DNA from 3 places in the Alkaliphilus metalliredigens QYMF genome. Region 2 is predicted to be linked to each of the others. Evidence: riboswitches for the same ligand, from Rfam matches in the RefSeq annotation. Region 2 holds a riboswitch; each other region holds the start of a gene.
The links. Region 2 has a riboswitch for cyclic di-GMP ahead of AMET_RS02925 (methyl-accepting chemotaxis protein). Riboswitches for the same ligand answer to the same signal wherever they lie in the genome.
Positions count from the first base shown of each region.

Region 1: linked by a shared signal. The riboswitch ahead of AMET_RS24445 (EAL domain-containing protein) and the one ahead of AMET_RS02925 (methyl-accepting chemotaxis protein) in region 2 are both predicted to bind cyclic di-GMP.
Region 3: linked by a shared signal. The riboswitch ahead of AMET_RS24405 (putative bifunctional diguanylate cyclase/phosphodiesterase) and the one ahead of AMET_RS02925 (methyl-accepting chemotaxis protein) in region 2 are both predicted to bind cyclic di-GMP.

Region 1 covers NC_009633.1:3,304,788-3,309,079, reverse strand. The annotation lists gene AMET_RS16010 (YibE/F family protein) at 43-1,173, shown strand; gene AMET_RS16005 (hypothetical protein) at 1,247-1,435, shown strand; gene AMET_RS16000 (SoxR reducing system RseC family protein) at 1,471-1,899, shown strand; cyclic di-GMP riboswitch class I at 2,210-2,295, shown strand; gene AMET_RS24445 (EAL domain-containing protein) at 2,422-4,292, shown strand, end outside.
Region 2 covers NC_009633.1:606,821-611,112, forward strand. The annotation lists gene AMET_RS02920 (sodium-dependent transporter) at 1-1,426, shown strand, start outside; cyclic di-GMP riboswitch class I at 1,762-1,851, shown strand; gene AMET_RS02925 (methyl-accepting chemotaxis protein) at 2,069-3,811, shown strand; gene AMET_RS02930 (glycyl-radical enzyme activating protein) at 4,027-4,292, shown strand, end outside.
Region 3 covers NC_009633.1:2,942,908-2,947,199, reverse strand. The annotation lists gene AMET_RS14440 (GerW family sporulation protein) at 1-348, opposite strand, end outside; gene AMET_RS14435 (DUF2953 domain-containing protein) at 338-1,039, opposite strand; gene AMET_RS14430 (hypothetical protein) at 1,036-1,491, opposite strand; gene AMET_RS14425 (RNA polymerase sigma factor) at 1,494-2,042, opposite strand; cyclic di-GMP riboswitch class I at 2,319-2,404, shown strand; gene AMET_RS24405 (putative bifunctional diguanylate cyclase/phosphodiesterase) at 2,489-4,292, shown strand, end outside.

The DNA.
Region 1 (4,292 bases), 2.2 Mb from region 2:
TATCTGGGATAGCCTATGTAAATGTAAGGAGGCGCTTAACAAATGAAGAATATTGTACGGATTCTACTGACAATTTTGCTGTTAGTGACAATGGGTGGGGCCTTTGTATTTGCTGCAGAATTGGATGAAGAGCCAATTATTGAAAGAGCAAAAATTTTAGAGGTAGAAGAAGTAGAGGAAGGTTATAAAGAAGAAGTGGATTTTTTCGATAGTACAATTGTGAAGTTAGAAATATTATCTGGAGACTATAAGGGACAAGAGTTTGAAATTCTTCATAGTTTGTCTGGTAATTTAGCCTATGATATTGATGTCAGTCCTGGTGATCGTGTATTAATTACGATTGAAGAACTTGATGGAGAAGTAGCAGTATACATTTCCGAATATGCAAGGGATACCTATATTTATATTGTATTGGCTATCTTTGTAGTGTTATTACTTTTACTTGGAGGTTTCAAAGGGCTGAAAACAATTATCACTTTAATACTAACCATTGGACTAATTATGAAAGTATTACTTCCGGGGTTACTGGCAGGATATAGTCCAATATTATTGAGCATTGGCATATCAATAGTGGTAACAATATTTACGATTTTAGTTGTTGGAGGAAATAATAAAAAAAGCTATGCTGCTATTATAGGGGTGCTGGGAGGCGTCTTTGTGGCTGGGCTCATCGCTTATTTCGTAGGAACAAAGGTCAGATTAACAGGCTTATCCTCTCAAGAGGCCATGATGCTAATGTATATTCCACAGGGAATTGAATTTGATTATAGTGGGCTATTATTTGCTGGGATTATTATGGGAGCCTTGGGAGCAGTAATGGATGTAGGAATGACGATTGCATCTTCAATGGAAGAAATTAGATTGGCTAATCCAAATATGACAACGCAAAAACTGATTGTGGCAGGGATGAATGTAGGAAAAGATGTTATGGGAACCATGGCTAATACGTTGATATTGGCTTATACAGGTAGCATGATCCCACTACTACTATTGTTTACGGCCTATGAAGATCCCTTTACACGAATCATCAATCTAGATTTAATTGCAACAGAAGTGATTAGAGCTTTAGCTGGAAGTATCGGATTGATTCTATGCATCCCATTGACGGCCTTAGTGGCGGGATTATTAAGAGAGAAGTTTGGTGATGATAAAGTAAAAGAAGAAGCAAAATAGTGTGAGATTTCCTACACTATTTTGTTTTAAATCATGTGGACATTAAAGAGCAATGTTAATTGGAGGAGATACTGTGAAAAATGAAGTAATCAAGTGTCCTAATTGTCACGACACTACCATCGGAAAAATATCCAAGGCTACTTATTTTTGTAGCAATTGTTGTTCGGAAATTGTTTATAGAAAAGATGAAGTCTATGTATATAAGCATAATGAAGATGGAAGGATGATTGATAATTTAAAACTCAGAGGATTTGAATATTGAAATTTTAACAGTGAATTTTAAAAGGAGTGAAACATATGGAAAAAATTGGTGTAGTTAAGGAGGTAGGAGAAGGTATTGCAACCATAGAGATTCAAAGAGTAAGCGCCTGTGGAGAGAGTTGTGCTTCCTGTAAAGGAGGATGTACGCCTACCGCAACCTATGTAAAAGCTACCAATGAAGTAGGAGCTCAAGTGGGGCAGTATGTAAAGCTGAACATGGAAAACAAAAAAGTGTTAAAGGCTGCCTTTTTAGTCTATATGGTACCTTTAATTGGCATGATTTTCGGTATTGGACTGGGAATTTGGATTGGAGAGCTTCTATCCTACGAAGGCATGGAGGAATTAATTGGAATCGGAGTGGGTTTTATATTTTTAATACTAGCTTATTTTGGAATTAATCGAATTGATAAAAGGATTAGAGATAAAAATGAGATGCGCATTGAAATTACAAGTGTTATTTATTAATGAATGATTTTCGAAGTGAAAAAGATAAAGGAAAATTTCTTATGTGAGAATAAGAATTATCCTTTATCTTTATTTACAGGACATTTAAGAAATAGTGGGGGGAAGGGGTCTAACCTTGGAGAACTCTACTGGGCAAGAGATTAAGTAATTGATTGCAAATATTGTGAAAAAGAAGGAGTATTATGTAGGAAATGATTGTAGCATGTAATGATTTGTGATATTATGTTATATAAATATAGGCAAATAGTCCTGATTAAATTGAGTATACATACTTAAAAGTAGTAATGGTACTTGAAAATATATAATTGTATATTAGTAAAGGCAAAACCATTGAAAGATGGTGACGCAAAGCCACGAGTCTAAGTCGTTATACGATATGATAGTCGGGTTGCCAATTGAGTTTATATTTGATAAAAAGTCGGCAACCACAGGTTTGCCGATTTTATTTTTTGTAATGATAGAGTAGTAATGGTGACTATATAACGTAAGGCTTTTCATCAAATATGAAAAGGGGGATAACAAATGGCTACATTAGGGATGGGGATACTAGAAAAAATAAAGGGTAGTGGCAACTTAAAGGAGTTAAAGCAGGGATATCACCAATGGGTTGTGGATTTTCCAATAGCCTCTGCTGTTTGTGATGTCAAGGGCTTGATTATAGAAGCAAATGAGTCCTTCTGTCATCTATTAGAAGACATAGCGCCTAATGTGCAAGGTAAAACTATATTTGAATTCTTAAAACCAGAGGAAACCGATGTAGAATTCACATATGTAGAAGAATTACATAAAGGAGAGTCAATAACCATTAAGTCAGACTTATTCACCCAAACCAAGGGAATAAGGAATATAGAGATGACCATCTTACCGGTTCTGAGAAAACAAACATTAATTGGAATGCATATAGTCATTTTAGATCTCACAAAAGGAATGAAACTAGAAAAGAGCTTAAATCAGTTAAGGGAAAACGTCTTCTATGGACAAAAACTTTTAAGTATTGGGAGTTGGACCTATGATTTTCAAAGTGAAGAGCTTTTCGGATCTCAAGAAGTCTATGATATTTTTCAACGCACAACAGAAGAATTTGATAATAAAATAGAGAGCGTCTATACATTTATACACCCTGAAGATCAGCAGGTGGTAAGAAAATCAATGGAGAAAGCCCTAAGGGGAAATGACCATGATCAGGAATATCGGATTATGGTCCCAGGTGGAAAAGAAAAATATATCCACTCAAGGGCTGAAGTTTTATTTGATGACATGAATAGGCCCATTAAAATGATAGGCACTATACAGGACATTACAGGTCGAAAATTGATAGAAAATGATTTGAAAAGAATTGGTAAAGACTTAAATCATGCACAAAAAGTTGCTGGAGTAGGAAGCTATCGTTATGATTTAGGAAACGAGGAACTCTCTTGGTCAGAGGAGGTTTATCGGATATTTGGCGTTGACCCCCAAAAATTTACGAAGCGGTTCGAAAATATTATAACCTTGATTCATCCTGAAGACCAAGACACGGTTCAAAATTCAACAGCAGGATGCTTAAAGGGGAAGGCCTATGAAATTGAATATCGCATTATTGGTCTGGACGGATCAGAAAAATGTGTCATTAGTAAGGGGGAGCCTATATTTGATGATGACCAGGTCGTAATTGGGATATTAGGAACGATACAAGATATCACAGAGAATAAGTTATTGAAGACTCAATTGGAAAAAAGTTATAAGAATCTTGCAGAGGCCCAACGGTTGGCAAAAATGGGAAGTTGGGAAATGGATGTAATTAGGAATAAGAACACTTGGTCGGAAGAGTACTACCACATTTATGGGATTACAAATAAGGAGTATGATGGAAGCTATGAAGCATTTTTAAATTTTGTGCATCCAGAGGATCGGGAATTAATCGAAGATATCTTGGCGCATCCACCTCAGGTACAACCATTTGATATGGAATTTCGCATTATTAGACCTGATGGTTCTGTAAGACATATCTATCAGGTAGTAGAAATGACATTTGATCTAGAAGGTCATCTCACATATAGAAGAGGAATCATCCAAGATATTACTGAAAGGAAAGCACTTGTAAAGAAAATGCAAGGGATACAAGAAAATATAAATCATATTCAAAAACGATTTCAAGTGTTAATACGGGACTCCAGTGATGTTTTTGAAATCGTCAGCCCCGATGGAACCATTGAATACATTAGTCCAGCTGTAGAAAAAATCCTTGGCTATCAACCTAAAGAGATGGAAGGCCGAAATCTAATGGAATTTGCTTGGGAAATAGAAAAACCTAAACTTGAAAAGATGTTCAAGGTAGCTCTAAGTGAACCAAATAAGAATATCAAAAGAGAGATTAGTGCAGAAACTAAGCTTGGAAAAAGAATTTATGTGGA
Region 2 (4,292 bases):
GGGAAATATTTGGCGTTTTCCTAGGGTAGCAGCAGCCAATGGTGGGGGACCCTTCGTCATTGCATGGACCATTGCACTATTTGTATGGGCTATTCCACTATTAATGGGTGAAATGGTAATGGGTAGGAAAACTGGATTGGGAACCATCGGTGCATTTAGAGATTTTGTCGGAAAAAAATACACATGGATGGGGACATGGATTGCGGTTGTTTGTTTAGGCATTATGTTTTATTACTCAGTAGTAATGGGATGGACAATGAAGTACTTCACTTTAGCGGTTTCTGGTGCATTTCAACCTGGAGTCACCACGGCGCAAACAGAAGCAATTTGGAATGTGTTCACCACAACACCTTCTCAAACAATCACATTTCACTTTCTATCGATGTTGATTGCTGGATTTATTATTTACAAGGGAGTTAAAGGTGGGATTGAAAAAGCTTCAAAGATTATGATCCCAACACTTTTCGTCTTGTTAATTGCAGCTGTCATTAGAGCCTTGACACTTCCAGGGGCATTACAAGGATTGGAATACTTATTTACACCGAACCTTCATATGTTAAAGAACCCAACAATATGGCTAGAGGCATTTACCCAAGCAGCATGGTCAACTGGAGCCGGTTGGGGATTTATCATTACCTACTCTGTTTACACCAAGCAGAAGGAAGATGTGGCAGGAAACTGTATGATTATGGGTTTTGGAGACAATATTGGGGCTTTGATTGCAGCGATGACAGTATTGCCAGCCATTTATGCCCTATCCCCAACCCCTGAGTTTGCAGCTGAAGCCTTATCCTCAGGAAACACAGGAATTACCTTTATTTACTTGGCACAGCTCTTTACAACAATGCCAGCAGGACAGTTTTTAGCAGCCATTTTCTTCTTGGCAATGGCAATTTCAGCTTTATCCTCTCTGCTTCCTATGATTGAGGTAGGGGTTAGAAACCTTATGGATATGGGTTTTGATCGTAAAAAGGCAACGGCTTCAATTGTGGTAGCGGGATTTCTGTTAGGGATTCCTTCAGCCTATAGTTTGCATTTCCTAGACAATCAAGATTGGGTTTGGGGAGTGGGACTATTAGTCAGTGGTCTCTTTGTTGCCTTTGCCTTGGCAAAGTATGGTCTTGAAAGAGCTAGAAATAATGATATTAATACAGAATGGGCTGACTTTAAAGTTGGAAAATGGTGGTCCACATGTATTCGATTATTCCCGGTATTCTTTGTTGTGGTTACGGGGTGGTGGTTTATGCAAGCAATCTCGTGGTATCCAGGTAATTGGTGGGCTCCATTTGAGGTCTTTAGTGCAGGAACCATTGTATTCCAATGGGCAATCTTGATTGTCATTGCACTACTGACCAATAATTGGCTAGCAAGTAAAATTGGTGCAGGTAGAGACATTACCCAGGGTGATGACGAGAGTGTCTTATAAGGAGGAGATTATATGTCAGGAACTTCTATTATCATGATGATTTTGGTACTGGGATTTTATGTAGTAGGTTTTGCTTTCTTGGTAAATAGGGCCTTTGGAGCTAAAAGGCCATAGTAATATTTTAAAAACCTTAGACTCTCTCCCTTCGGGGAGAGGGTCTGAAATTTATGGAAATGGGGGCTATGATCTTGTGGGCACCTGTTTATTTAAACCTACTTAGGGTAATAAGATACTATACAGTAAAGACTATTTTGGTAATGATTACTATTGATTTAGTTTGGCTTAAACTGTACAATGAAAGCCATTGTAGTTTAACTTAAATTGTATAATATCAACGTTGATAAGGGCAAACTTACTGAAAAGTAAGGACGCAAAGCCATGAGTCTAAGGGAAGTTTTTATTCCTATGATTGTCAGGTTGCAAATCTTAGACTAATGTATCTATTAGGAGAAGGCACCTTTATCAAGGGGTCTTCTTTTTTATATGTTTTTTTAGGGTATCAGCAAGTAAAACACTGTAATCATGAGGGAGAAGACAATATAAAGGGAGGTATGTATTACTTCGTGGTCTCAAATGAGTAGTAGATTTATGGTTGATGACACGTATAGAGTTATACACATCTGAACGGGGAGGAACATAAAAATGAAAAGCATAAAAACAAAACTCATTATCTATTTTTGTACGTTAATTCTTTTTACCACTTTAATCATCAGTTTCTTAGCATATAATAGCGGGTTAAATGGGATGCAGGAATTAGAAGAGGAATTATTAAGAGAAAAACTGATGGGGGATATTGCTTCATCGACATTCTATTTACAGCAGTATTTTGGAAATGTAGAGTATGAAAATGGTCAATTGATAGATGCGAAAGGGAATAACATAGAAGGTAATAATGAAATGGTTGATGCCATTCTAAAAGACATGGGAAGTGCAGCCACTATATTTGCTAAAAGTGATGACGATTTCAAAAGAATTGCAACAAATATTATGGGAGAAGACGGACAAAGAGCCGTAGGTACATATCTGGGGAAAGATAGTTTGGCTTATGGTGATGTAGCCCAAGGAAAACAATTTGTGGGAGAAGCGATGATTTTAGACAATGCCTATATGACTGTCTATAAGCCGATCAATGATGAAAGTGGAAATACAATAGGAATATTATTTCTTGGTGTACCAAGAGAAAGATCCAATCAATTAATACAGGGACATATCAACGGGCTCAGAAATGGATTGTCGATGGTGACAGTAATTGGATTAATAATAGGAATTATTTTTGTATATACAATAGCCAAAAAAATCGCAGATCCAATCGCTATTTTAGCCTTGGAGATTGAGAAAATATCAAATTATGATTTGTATTTTGACGAAAATAGTAAAACGAAAAAGTATTTAAACAATAAAGATGAGATAGGAACCATTACCAGGGCACTGGATGTTATGCAAAGGAATTTGATTGATCTCGTTAAAGACATATCTGGGACAGCCCAGCAAGTAGCGGCTTCCGCTGAAGAGTTAACTGCTACCAGCCAACAATCTGCTACTGCGGCAGATGAAGTAGCTAAAACCATTGAAGAAATTGCTGAAGGGGCCAACGACCAAGCAAAGGATACGGAAAAGGGAGTTGAACATGTCAATGAGTTAGGTGAGTTAATTGAAAAAGATCAACAATACATCAAAGATTTGAATATTTCTGCAAATGAAGCTACTAAATTAAAGGATGAAGGCTTTAAAATATTAAAGGATTTGGTGGAAAAAACAAAGATTAATAGTGAATCTACAGAAGAAGTTTATACGATTATTGTCAATACGAATGAAAGTGCAGAAAAAATAGAAAATGCCAGCCAAATGATTAGAAGTATTGCAGAACAAACGAACCTACTAGCTCTAAATGCAGCCATAGAAGCAGCAAGAGCAGGGGATGCAGGTAGGGGTTTTGCAGTAGTGGCAGAAGAAATAAGAAAACTAGCAGAACAATCTAATTCATTTACAAAGGAAATTGCTGGTATTATTAAGGAATTAACAGATAAAACAGGACATGCCGTTGACACAATCCAAGAGGTGGAGAAGGTCACTGCATCACAAACAGAAAGTGTCCAGTTTACCAACGATAAATTTAAAGGCATCAATGGTGCAATTGAGAAGATGAAGGAAATCATAACGGAAATCAATCAATCAAGTGAAAAAATGGGAGGGAAAAAGAACCAAATCATAGAAATCATTGAGAATCTCTCAGCCATATCACAAGAAAATGCAGCCGGGACTGAGGAAGCCTCGGCATCGGTAGAAGAGCAGACTGCATCTATGGGAGAAATAGCTAATGCAAGTGATTCATTGGCACGATTAGCTGAAGAAATGCAAGGGGCCATTGCTAAATTTAAGTATTAAAATAGCAATATACTTTTAAAAGAACCATAGAGCCATGAATAGATAAGTAAAACCTCTTGGGTAATTTCACATACCCAAGGGGTTTTACTATTTTTGTAAAAATATTGTTCTTCTACCATTAAAAGATCTATAATATATTAAATAGACAAATATAAGCGATCTATGGGTGTGATAGCTAACTAAGGTGATTTGCTATTTACAAATGAGGTGATAATTTGGAAAAAGGAAGGATATTTAATATACAGCGGTACTCATTGCATGATGGGCCAGGAATCCGCACCACGGTTTTTTTGAAGGGATGTCCCTTAAATTGTTGGTGGTGTCATAACCCTGAAAGCAAGGATAGGAAACAGCAAATACTCTTTACACAGCAGAGATGCATTCATTGTGGTAGCTGCCATGATACCTGTTCTCAAAAGGCTATACAGGAAGGGAAAATTAATGGAGAAAACTGTACTCTTTGTAATAAATGTGTGGATAG
Region 3 (4,292 bases), 2.3 Mb from region 2:
TTCCTTATTTAAATTTACCTTAGCAACGATGTCTGGTACCATTTCTAAAAGCTTTTCCATACCAGCTCTTTGACTGATTGGGAGGACTTGAACTTCTTCATTTTTGATGACGATTATGGCTGTTGGTGTAGCCTTGGCACCAACGCCACCACCACCTCCAACTCCTTTATTTCCTTTTTCATCGGTTCCATCCCCTGATCCTGTACCGAGACCAAATGAGATATCTACCATGGGTATGAGGGTAACACTTCCTACGGTAATAGGCTCTCCTACAACGGTTTTAGATGTAAAGAATTTTTCAAGCTTTTCGAATAATTGACCTGCATTTTCTGAAAAGTTAGTTGACATGTTTTTTTTCCTCCTTCTCTTTAATAAATAATATTTTTAGAATCTTTCTAATGGGCTTAGATAAAGTAAGTTGCAACACAATCCATAGAAACAAAATAACAATGATTCTACCATGGACTTCTAACTCTCCTTCAAGCTTTGTTTCCCCAAAAGAGGGGGTTATCTCTAGGGGAGAGTCATTAAATAAGGGCTGTAGGGAACTTGTAATGGCCAGTATGATACCGGTATAGTAAGGATCATCAAATCCATAGACTCCCTCAAGTCTGAACTTTTTGGGTTTCAAATGATGTAGCACCCTTTTGATAGCCAAGAAAATAACATCTAATAACTCTCTGGTAACATGTTCCCATGCTAATGGGAACTTATTCTTATATTTTACTTTTTTCTTTGTTGTCTTTTTCTTCTTCGGTTTTTTTGATTCTTGTTTTTTCTTGTATGTCTTCCTTTCTTCTCCACTGGTGTGGATGGAAATAGGAAGACCAAGAAGTTTAATTCTTATCGCTTTAGGACTGTTGTTGATGATGGTGAAATCCACCTTTACTAAGTGCCAAAACCAGCCGATATGACCTTTAAACGTGACAACTAGGTCCTTTGAAGCCATTAAATGATAATCCACTGGGATAATTAGGATTAATAGTAGTATTGCCAATAAAAATAGGAGTAGATAACGAAGTATCGCTAATAAAATCATAGGCCATTCCTTAGCAAGGAACTCTTGGACCTTATCTTAAAGGATCCTGTAATGAAGTTTTCCAGCAAAGAAGATGCCTTTTTTATCGTGGACTTAGACGTCTTAGAAGCTACCTTAGCTCCTGGAATAAACCTTAGAAAGAGGGTAGCACTACTGAGTATGTTACTTTGAATGTCAACAAAATCCTTTATACCGAAGGGATGAGTATCTTCGGAAGATGGTTGGCGATTTTTAAAATCATGTAATACACGGGCTTTCACATCAAGTGCCTCGGGAGGTAAGTCAACGGAAGACATCTCCTCAAGTTCCCAAAGAAGGAGTTTCAGTTCCATTAAATCCCTTCGGCAGCCATGACATACCTTCAGATGCTCCTCTAGTATAATGGACTCCAATGGTTCAATTGTATTTTCTAGAGACTCTTGAAGTAAGCTTTTATCAAATGAACAGTTCAATTCTACACCTCCCAAACCCCTTCTTTTTTTAACTGATCTTTTAAGTGTTTTCTTCCTCGAAATAAATGGGTCTTGACAGTTCCTATGGGTATGGACAAACATTGGCTAATCTCCTGATAGCTCATGGCTTCTACATGCCTAAGAAGAATCACCGACTTTATTTCATGGGGCAATTGACTGATACTGGTCTTCAGTAGTTTTTCAGTGCTTTTATAGGATAATGCTAATTCAACGTTGTCAGCAGATGGAATGCTTAATGTGGGATCTAAAGGCAATGGGGTTGGTTTTTTAGCCCTAGCGAAATTATGACAGGTATTAATTGTAATCTTCTTAATCCAAGGAGATAGCGGATGGCCTTTTTCAAAGCGAGGGATGGATTGATAGATTTTTATGTATACCTCCTGTAATAAATCTAAGGAATCTTCTTTAGAGTGGGTATAATTGTAGCATAGTCGATAGATATAGCTTTGGTATTTCGTATATAATAGATCAAACCCCTCCATGTTTTGATCTTGGCAAAGCTTAATTAGCTTTTCATCAGAGACCTCCAAAGGTATCCCCCCCATTTTTGACCTTCACTTATTATATACACGAAATTGATGTAAAAGTTTCAAATATATGCAAAAAAAATAAAAAGACTAAGTAAATTTAAAATCTTCTTATTAGGAAGATTATTTTCCTCATTTTGTAAGGAAATATGAGATGGCATATATTGAAATATTATGTAAATTGTGATAGTATGATTGTAGAAATAAGAACAAAGTCCTACTTCCAATAGGACTTTGTATCTGAAAATTAGCAATATTTCTTAAAAATTCATTTTTAAAAATAAGTAAAGGCAAAACCATCGAAAGATGGTGACGCAAAGCCACGAATCTAAGTCGTTTGACGATAGGATAGTCGGGTTGCCTATTAAAGTTATATTTTGTCAAAATAGGTGCCCTTTAAGGCACTTATTTTTTTGAATAAAATCTATTGAATTGAGGGGAGGCACCCCATGCCAAAGTCAAAGCATAAAGTGAAAAACCACATTGTTAATAAGTACAAATTAGTATACCTGCCATTATTCATTGGGGTGTTGGCTATTTTAACTGTCAGTGTGACGAGCTATTATATCAGTAAAAATTTACTGTTAGATGAAATGAAACAAGGCGGAATCAATTTGGCTAATTTAACCACTAGAAAAATTAATAATGAGATTAGCTCTATGAAGATAATTAATGATTTACTAGAAGATGGGCTTAAACAAGCAAGAAATCCAGTCATTAACAATGAAATCCTAAAACAAGAATTTAACTACCAGGAAATTGTTGAAAGCTTAGCTAAAGAAGATAATATTGCCTATGCCCTTATTGTAGACAAGGAGTTAAAGGCCATAGCTGATTCAGATATTAGAGACATTGGCATCGTATATACCGATGATCTGGAATACCTAAGCACTTTAAAGGGAGAAACAATAGCAACTGAGTGGTATTCTGAAGACCTAAATGCTAACGTATTGGAAATAACAGTTCCGCTCTTTGATGATGGTGAAATCATAGGAATACTTGGAATCGGTCTGTCCATGAAAAATGTGTATGGTTCTATTTACTTTATATTTCTAAGCTTTAGCATGATAACGATGATTATGGTTTTGTTGTTTTTGTGGGCACAACATAGAAATGTAATTAAGCCAGTAGATCAATTAGATCAAAGTATTCGTCAAATTGATGTAGAAAAGAATGCAGGCTATCGGCTTCCATCACCGGAGAGAGACACCTTTTTAGGGTTGTTTTCTTCTATTAATGCCATGCTTGATGAGATCAATCACTATTTTTATCAGCTAAAAAAGCAGGAAGCATATATTGAGCATATTGCTTATCATGATGACCTAACAAATTTACCTAATAGAAGAATGCTTGTAGAAAAGCTAGAGCTGGAATTTACTCATAATCGTTCCGGGGCGATTATGCTATTAGACCTTGATAATTTCAAGGAAATCAATGACACATTAGGTCATGTATATGGAGATAAGGTGTTAAAAAAAGTGACTGAAGCCCTATTGCATATAAAAGGTGAAAATCTTGTTGTATCAAGACTTGGTGGAGACGAGTTTCTTATTCTTATAAAAGAAGAAGAGGATATTCTTAAAATTGAGAATTACGCAAGAAAAGTGATTGATTTATTTAGTAACAAGTTGTTGGTGGAGGATGATGAAGTTTATCTAACCTGCAGTATTGGAATTGCTCTATACCCGTCAAATAGCAATAGTGTAAGTCAGCTAATCATGAATGCTGACATGGCGATGTATGGTGTTAAGGGTTTTGGGAAAAACAATTATATGTTTTTTAATGAGGAAATGCTAACCAATTTAAATGAAAAGATTGAAGTGGAAAATAAATTAAGGATAGCATTAAAAGATGATGGGTTTAAATTATTATACCAACCACAAATTGATACCTATACAGGAGAAATTGTGGGATTTGAGGCTCTTTTAAGACTTAAAAAAAGCAATCTATCTCCAGCACAGTTTATTCCAGTAGCTGAAGAAACGGGAATGATTATAGAAATTGGTAGATGGGTAACGGAAGCAGTCATCAAGCAAGTAGCCCTATGGAAAAAGAAGGAATTATCCCTAAAGCCAATAGCAATTAATTTTTCAGCAAAGCAACTGAATGATTTAAGTTATATTGATTTTTTACAAGCTAAGCTCAAGGAAAATCATGTGGAGGCTAACTATCTTGAGATAGAAATTACAGAGGGTCTCTTTTTAGAAAAAATTGAGAAGACAATTGAATTTGTAAATCAAATTAAAGCACTAG